3 regions of the Psychrobacillus sp. FSL W7-1493 genome follow, and region 1 is predicted to be linked to each of the others. Evidence: a T-box and tRNA genes for the amino acid it is inferred to sense, from the RefSeq annotation. Region 1 holds a T-box; the other regions hold tRNA genes.
The links. A T-box is a leader RNA that pairs with one kind of tRNA and senses whether it is charged. The one in region 1 lies ahead of leuS (leucine--tRNA ligase), so its partner is inferred to be a tRNA-Leu.
Positions count from the first base shown of each region.

Region 2: it encodes a tRNA-Leu, which carries the amino acid that the T-box ahead of leuS (leucine--tRNA ligase) is inferred to sense. The anticodon was not compared.
Region 3: it encodes a tRNA-Leu, which carries the amino acid that the T-box ahead of leuS (leucine--tRNA ligase) is inferred to sense. The anticodon was not compared.

Region 1 is NZ_JBBOSB010000001.1:1,333,606-1,335,853, forward strand. It holds gene MKX96_RS06820 (CoA transferase subunit A) at 1-113, shown strand, start outside; gene MKX96_RS06825 (3-oxoacid CoA-transferase subunit B) at 127-780, shown strand; T-box leader at 867-1,080, shown strand; gene leuS (leucine--tRNA ligase) at 1,172-2,248, shown strand, end outside.
Region 2 is NZ_JBBOSB010000002.1:55,837-58,084, reverse strand. It holds rRNA gene MKX96_RS17750 (16S ribosomal RNA) at 1-156, opposite strand, end outside; tRNA gene MKX96_RS17745 (tRNA-Ala) at 292-367, opposite strand; tRNA gene MKX96_RS17740 (tRNA-Pro) at 382-458, opposite strand; tRNA gene MKX96_RS17735 (tRNA-Arg) at 464-540, opposite strand; tRNA gene MKX96_RS17730 (tRNA-Leu) at 557-645, opposite strand; tRNA gene MKX96_RS17725 (tRNA-Gly) at 661-735, opposite strand; tRNA gene MKX96_RS17720 (tRNA-Leu) at 753-837, opposite strand; tRNA gene MKX96_RS17715 (tRNA-Lys) at 860-932, opposite strand; tRNA gene MKX96_RS17710 (tRNA-Thr) at 939-1,014, opposite strand; tRNA gene MKX96_RS17705 (tRNA-Val) at 1,028-1,103, opposite strand; rRNA gene rrf (5S ribosomal RNA) at 1,127-1,242, opposite strand; rRNA gene MKX96_RS17695 (23S ribosomal RNA) at 1,364-2,248, opposite strand, start outside.
Region 3 is NZ_JBBOSB010000001.1:552,004-554,251, forward strand. It holds gene MKX96_RS02800 (Tex family protein) at 1-214, shown strand, start outside; gene MKX96_RS02805 (SprT family protein) at 280-756, shown strand; tRNA gene MKX96_RS02810 (tRNA-Asn) at 831-905, shown strand; tRNA gene MKX96_RS02815 (tRNA-Glu) at 915-989, shown strand; tRNA gene MKX96_RS02820 (tRNA-Asp) at 1,013-1,088, shown strand; tRNA gene MKX96_RS02825 (tRNA-Gln) at 1,092-1,166, shown strand; tRNA gene MKX96_RS02830 (tRNA-Lys) at 1,178-1,250, shown strand; tRNA gene MKX96_RS02835 (tRNA-Leu) at 1,322-1,408, shown strand; tRNA gene MKX96_RS02840 (tRNA-Arg) at 1,427-1,503, shown strand; tRNA gene MKX96_RS02845 (tRNA-Gly) at 1,533-1,606, shown strand; rRNA gene MKX96_RS02850 (16S ribosomal RNA) at 1,761-2,248, shown strand, end outside.

The DNA.
Region 1 (2,248 bases):
TAGAAACAGGCGATTTAGATCCAGCTCAAATACATACGCCAAGTATTTATGTCCAAGGTCTGTTCCAAGCAGAACAGGAAAAAAGAATCGAACGTTTAACGACACGTTCATAAGGGGGAGATTCGGATGAATACACGAGAAAAAATTGCGAGAAGAGCAGAAAAAGAAATAGAAAATGGGAACTATGTGAATTTAGGAATAGGTATTCCAACCTTAGTTGCCAACTTTATATCTCCAGACAAAACAGTTGTGCTTCAATCAGAAAATGGTCTTTTAGGTATTGGGCCATATCCAACTGAGCAAGAAGTCGATCCAGATCTTATCAACGCCGGAAAGGAGACAGTTACTACCATTCCGGGTTCTTCCTTCTTTTCAAGTGCTGAGTCATTTGCCATGATACGCGGGGGACATGTAGACGTTGCAATCTTAGGGGCAATGGAGGTTTCTGAAAAGGGAGACTTAGCTAACTGGATGATTCCAGGTAAGATGATTAAAGGAATGGGCGGCGCAATGGATTTAGTGCATGGTGCCAAAAAAATTATCGTAATTATGGACCACTGCGCGAAGGACGGTTCTGCAAAGATTAAAAAACAATGTGAGCTTCCTTTAACAGGTAAAGCCGTTGTGAATAAAATCATAACAGAACGGGCAATGATTGAAGTAACAGAAGATGGGCTAGAATTAAAAGAAGTATTTGAGGGATATTCTGTGCAGGATATTATAGATGCTACGGAAGCTGATTTAATCATTAAAGACGTAAAAGAGAATGTAGCTATTTAATTTACTATTTTCTACGATATTTGATGAGAGTGCATCTTGTGTTTTCTTTTCATTTCAATTAGAATTAATGCAATAACCATAAATAATTTTCGACTAAGACAAGGAATAGTAAATAACACTCGTTTCTAAAGAGAGCTAACGTATGGTGCAAGTTAGTGTTACGAATTATTGAACTCGCCTTTGAGTCTGTATAAGTGAACGATTAGTAGCTTATACCGTTTTCCGCGTTAAGGAGACAAGTTGAGTGGAATTTTCCACTAATTTGGGTGGTACCGCGTGAGTATATCTCTCGTCCCTTAAGTTTTTTAAGGGGCGAGTTTTTTTATTTGGTGTTGTTTTTATTGGTGAAATGACGGTTTAGACAACACCATTACCTGAAGGAGGAAGAAAAATGAGCTTTAATCATGAAGCAATTGAGCAAAAGTGGCAAAGGTATTGGAAAGAAAATAAAACATATAAAATGATTGACGATCCTTCCAAACCAAAATTTTATGCATTAGATATGTTCCCATATCCATCAGGAGTTGGACTGCATGTTGGACATCCGCTTGGATATATAGCAACAGATATTTTAAGTGCATATAAACGCAAACAAGGATATAACGTACTTCACCCAATGGGCTGGGATGCTTTTGGTCTTCCTGCTGAGCAATATGCAATTGACACTGGTAATGATCCAGCGGAATTCACAGCAAAAAATATTGCAACATTCAAACGTCAAATGATGGATCTTGGATTCTCATATGATTGGGATCGTGAAATTAATACAACGGATCCTTCCTATTACAAGTGGACACAATGGATCTTTATCCAGCTTTATAAAAAAGGCTTAGCATATGTGGATGAAGTGCCGGTAAACTGGTGTCCTGCATTAGGTACAGTATTAGCAAACGAAGAGGTAATTGATGGGCTATCCGAGCGTGGGGGACATCCAGTGGAACGTCGTCCAATGCGTCAATGGGTTCTGCGTATTACGGCTTATGCAGATAGATTGTTAGAGGATTTAGATGATCTTGATTGGCCTGAGAGCTTAAAGGAAATGCAACGTAACTGGATTGGACGTTCAGAAGGTGCAGAGCTTACATTTGAAGTTGCGGATACTGATCAATCATTCCAAGCATTTACAACTCGTCCCGACACGATTTTTGGTGCAACGTATGCGGTATTGGCACCTGAGCATAAATTAGTGGATACTATTACAACTCCAGAGCAAATGGAGGCAGTGCAAGCATATAAAGATCAAGTTAAATTGAAAAGTGATTTAGAGCGTACTGATCTTGCTAAGCATAAAACAGGTGTATTCACTGGTGCTTATGCAATTAATCCAGTGAGTGGTGAAAAAATGCCAATCTGGATCGCTGATTACGTTTTAGCAACATATGGAACTGGTGCTATTATGGCAGTTCCAGCACATGATGAGCGTGATTATGAGTTCGCAAAACAATTTGACCTTCCTATTGTAGAAGTA
Region 2 (2,248 bases), on a different contig from region 1:
CGGAGTTATCCCAATCTACAGGGCAGGTTGCCCACGTGTTACTCACCCGTCCGCCGCTAAATCAGAAGAAGCAAGCTTCTTCATCATCCGCTCGACTTGCATGTATTAGGCACGCCGCCAGCGTTCGTCCTGAGCCAGGATCAAACTCTCCATAATAGAGAACTTAAAAAGCTCATTTTGTTTTGCTGGCATCATCATTAAATGATGTCAAAAATTGTTTTGCGTCAATCAAGCCGAAGCTTGTTGATGCTGTATGTCTTAACGTTTTGCATGTTCAGTTTTCAATGTTCATGGTGGAGCCTAGCGGGATCGAACCGCTGACCTCCTGCGTGCAAGGCAGGCGCTCTCCCAGCTGAGCTAAGGCCCCGAAATAATAATAACTGGTCGGGAAGACAGGATTCGAACCTGCGACCCCTTGGTCCCAAACCAAGTGCTCTACCAAGCTGAGCTACTTCCCGTTATATGGCGCGCCCGGCAGGAGTCGAACCCACAACCTTCTGATCCGTAGTCAGACGCTCTATCCAATTGAGCTACGGGCGCTAATTATTCATAAAAGTGGTGCCGAGGACCGGAATCGAACCGGTACGGTAGTCACCTACCGCAGGATTTTAAGTCCTGTGCGTCTGCCAGTTCCGCCACCCCGGCACTTCAATGAATCTTTGGAGCGGAAGACGAGGTTCGAACTCGCGACCCCCACCTTGGCAAGGTGGTGTTCTACCACTGAACTACTTCCGCTCGGTTATTAAGTTAAGTGGTGCGGGTGAAGGGAGTCGAACCCCCACGCCTTGCGGCGCTAGATCCTAAGTCTAGTGCGTCTGCCAGTTCCGCCACACCCGCATATTTATTTCACAAAAGTGAATGAGCCATGAAGGACTCGAACCTTCGACCCTCTGATTAAAAGTCAGATGCTCTACCAACTGAGCTAATGGCTCGGAAAATGGTGCCGGAGAAAGGACTTGAACCCTCAACCTACTGATTACAAGTCAGTTGCTCTACCAGTTGAGCTACTCCGGCAGGAGTAAAATTATGGTGGAGGATGACGGGCTCGAACCGCCGACCCTCTGCTTGTAAGGCAGATGCTCTCCCAGCTGAGCTAATCCTCCTGGGTAATATTTTTTTATTGCAAGCCCAGCGACGTCCTACTCTTGCAGGGGGAGACCCCCAACTACCATCGGCGCTGAAGAGCTTAACTTCCGTGTTCGGTATGGGAACGGGTGTGACCTCTTCGCCATCATCACTAGACTTGAATAATTATTGAAAGACAAGTTCTATTATATCAACTATGTAGATTATTACAAGCATTAATTTAATAAAAATTTATTCTTTCAAAACTGAATAAACTGACATCTTAGAAACAAACAATTTGGTTAAGTCCTCGATCGATTAGTATTCGTCAGCTGCACGTGTCGCCACGCTTCCACCCCGAACCTATCTACCTCATCGTCTTTGAGGGATCTTACTTACTTGCGTAATGGGAAATCTCATCTTGAGGGGGGCTTCGTGCTTAGATGCTTTCAGCACTTATCCCGTCCACACATAGCTACCCAGCGATGCCCTTGGCAGAACAACTGGTACACCAGCGGTGTGTCCATCCCGGTCCTCTCGTACTAAGGACAGCTCCTCTCAAATTTCCTACGCCCACGACGGATAGGGACCGAACTGTCTCACGACGTTCTGAACCCAGCTCGCGTACCGCTTTAATGGGCGAACAGCCCAACCCTTGGGACCGACTACAGCCCCAGGATGCGATGAGCCGACATCGAGGTGCCAAACCTCCCCGTCGATGTGGACTCTTGGGGGAGATAAGCCTGTTATCCCCGGGGTAGCTTTTATCCGTTGAGCGATGGCCCTTCCATGCGGAACCACCGGATCACTAAGCCCGTCTTTCGACCCTGCTCGACTTGTAGGTCTCGCAGTCAAGCTCCCTTCTGCCTTTACACTCTTCGAATGATTTCCAACCATTCTGAGGGAACCTTTGGGCGCCTCCGTTACACTTTAGGAGGCGACCGCCCCAGTCAAACTGCCCGCCTGACACTGTCTCCTACCCGGGTTACGGGTATGGGTTAGAATTTCAATACAACCAGGGTAGTATCCCACCGACGCCTCCTCCGAAGCTGGCGCTCCGGGCTCTAAGGCTCCTACCTATCCTGTACAAGTTGCACCAAAATTCAATATCAAGCTACAGTAAAGCTCCACGGGGTCTTTCCGTCCTGTCGCGGGTAACCTGCATCTTCACAGGTACTATAAT
Region 3 (2,248 bases), 780 kb from region 1:
TACAGTTCGAAATGTAGTTGACTTCGGCGCCTTTGTAGATATAGGTGTTAAACAAGATGGACTTGTACACATCTCCAAGCTTAAAAAAGGATTTGTAAAGCATCCTTTAGATGTAGTCTCCCTTGGGGATATCGTTACTGTATGGGTAGAACAGTTCGATGCGAACAAAGGAAGAATTGCATTAACGATGCTGCCACCGGAACAACAAGTCTAATAATAATCAGAGTTGTCCATTGATGAATATCAGTGGACAAGCTCTTATATCTAGGAGAGAGTATAGTGACTGATGAACAATTGAGTGAATTAGTAAGTAGCATATCAATACAGATTTTTAAAAGAAAGTTTCACCATAAAGCTTATTTCAATAAAAGACTGCGCAGTACCGGCGGAAGGTATATGTTAAGAACACATATGATTGAAATAAACCCTCTAGTGTTAGAGAAACATGGAATGAACGAATTAATTGGAGTTATTAAGCATGAGCTATGTCATTATCACTTACATATAGAAGGGAAAGGGTATAAACATAGAGATACAGATTTTCGTCAGCTTCTAAAACAAACAGATTCACCTAGATTTTGCTCAACACTCGTAGAGCCTAAAAATCAAAAAAATACTAAACTGTATGTGTATGAGTGTGCAAAATGTGGTTTGTTATATAGACGGAAAATTCGAGTAAATACGCAGAAATTCAAGTGTGGCAAGTGTTTTGGGGAGCTGCATTTAAGTTCTTTTAAAAAAACGAAAGAAATTTGATGAAAAGTGTTGACGTTTGTCCAAACCCTCTCTATAATAGAAAAAGTCGAGTAGAACAAAACGACATAAATTATTCCGAAGTAGCTCAGTGGTAGAGCAATCGGCTGTTAACCGATTGGTCGTAGGTTCGAGTCCTACCTTCGGAGCCATCTTTAAATGGCCCCTTGGTCAAGCGGTTAAGACACCGCCCTTTCACGGCGGTAACACGGGTTCGAATCCCGTAGGGGTCACCATTTAATTGAATTAAAGATACATAGGTCCCGTGGTGTAGCGGTTAACATGCCTGCCTGTCACGCAGGAGATCGCCGGTTCGATCCCGGTCGGGACCGCCATGTTGGGGTATAGCCAAGCGGTAAGGCAACGGATTTTGATTCCGTCATGCCCTGGTTCGAATCCAGGTACCCCAGCCATTTCGTTTCGTGAGCCATTAGCTCAGTTGGTAGAGCATCTGACTTTTAATCAGAGGGTCGAAGGTTCGAGTCCTTCATGGCTCATCATATTACAATAATTGTTGACAAGCTCATGAGAGTAAGTTATAATAAATATCTTCCCATTTTATAACTACGCGGTCGTGGCGGAACGGCAGACGCGCTAGGTTGAGGGCCTAGTGGGGGTTAACCCCGTGGAGGTTCAAGTCCTCTCGGCCGCACCAAGCATTGTCTTTTACTAAGCGCCCGTAGCTCAATTGGATAGAGCGTCTGACTACGGATCAGAAGGTTGTGGGTTCGACTCCTGCCGGGCGCGCCAAACAAACAATTATTTAATATATTATATATGCGGGTGTAGTTTAGTGGTAAAACCTCAGCCTTCCAAGCTGATGATGAGAGTTCGATTCTCTTCACCCGCTCCAATTATACTAAAGTAATACATGAACATTGAAAACTGAACATGCAAAACGTTAAGACATACAGCATCAACAAGCTTCGGCTTGATTGACGCAAAACAATTTTTGACATCATTTAATGATGATGCCAGCAAAACAAAATGAGCTTTTTAAGTTCTCTATTATGGAGAGTTTGATCCTGGCTCAGGACGAACGCTGGCGGCGTGCCTAATACATGCAAGTCGAGCGGATGATGAAGAAGCTTGCTTCTTCTGATTTAGCGGCGGACGGGTGAGTAACACGTGGGCAACCTGCCCTGTAGATTGGGATAACTCCGGGAAACCGGGGCTAATACCGAATAATCCATTACCTCACATGAGGAAATGTTAAAAGACGGTTTCGGCTGTCACTACAGGATGGGCCCGCGGCGCATTAGCTAGTTGGTGAGGTAACGGCTCACCAAGGCGACGATGCGTAGCCGACCTGAGAGGGTGATCGGCCACACTGGGACTGAGACACGGCCCAGACTCCTACGGGAGGCAGCAGTAGGGAATCTTCCACAATGGACGAAAGTCTGATGGAGCAACGCCGCGTGAGTGAAGAAGGTTTTCGGATCGTAAAACTCTGTTGTGAGGGAAGAACAAGTACGAGAGTAACTGCTCGTACCTT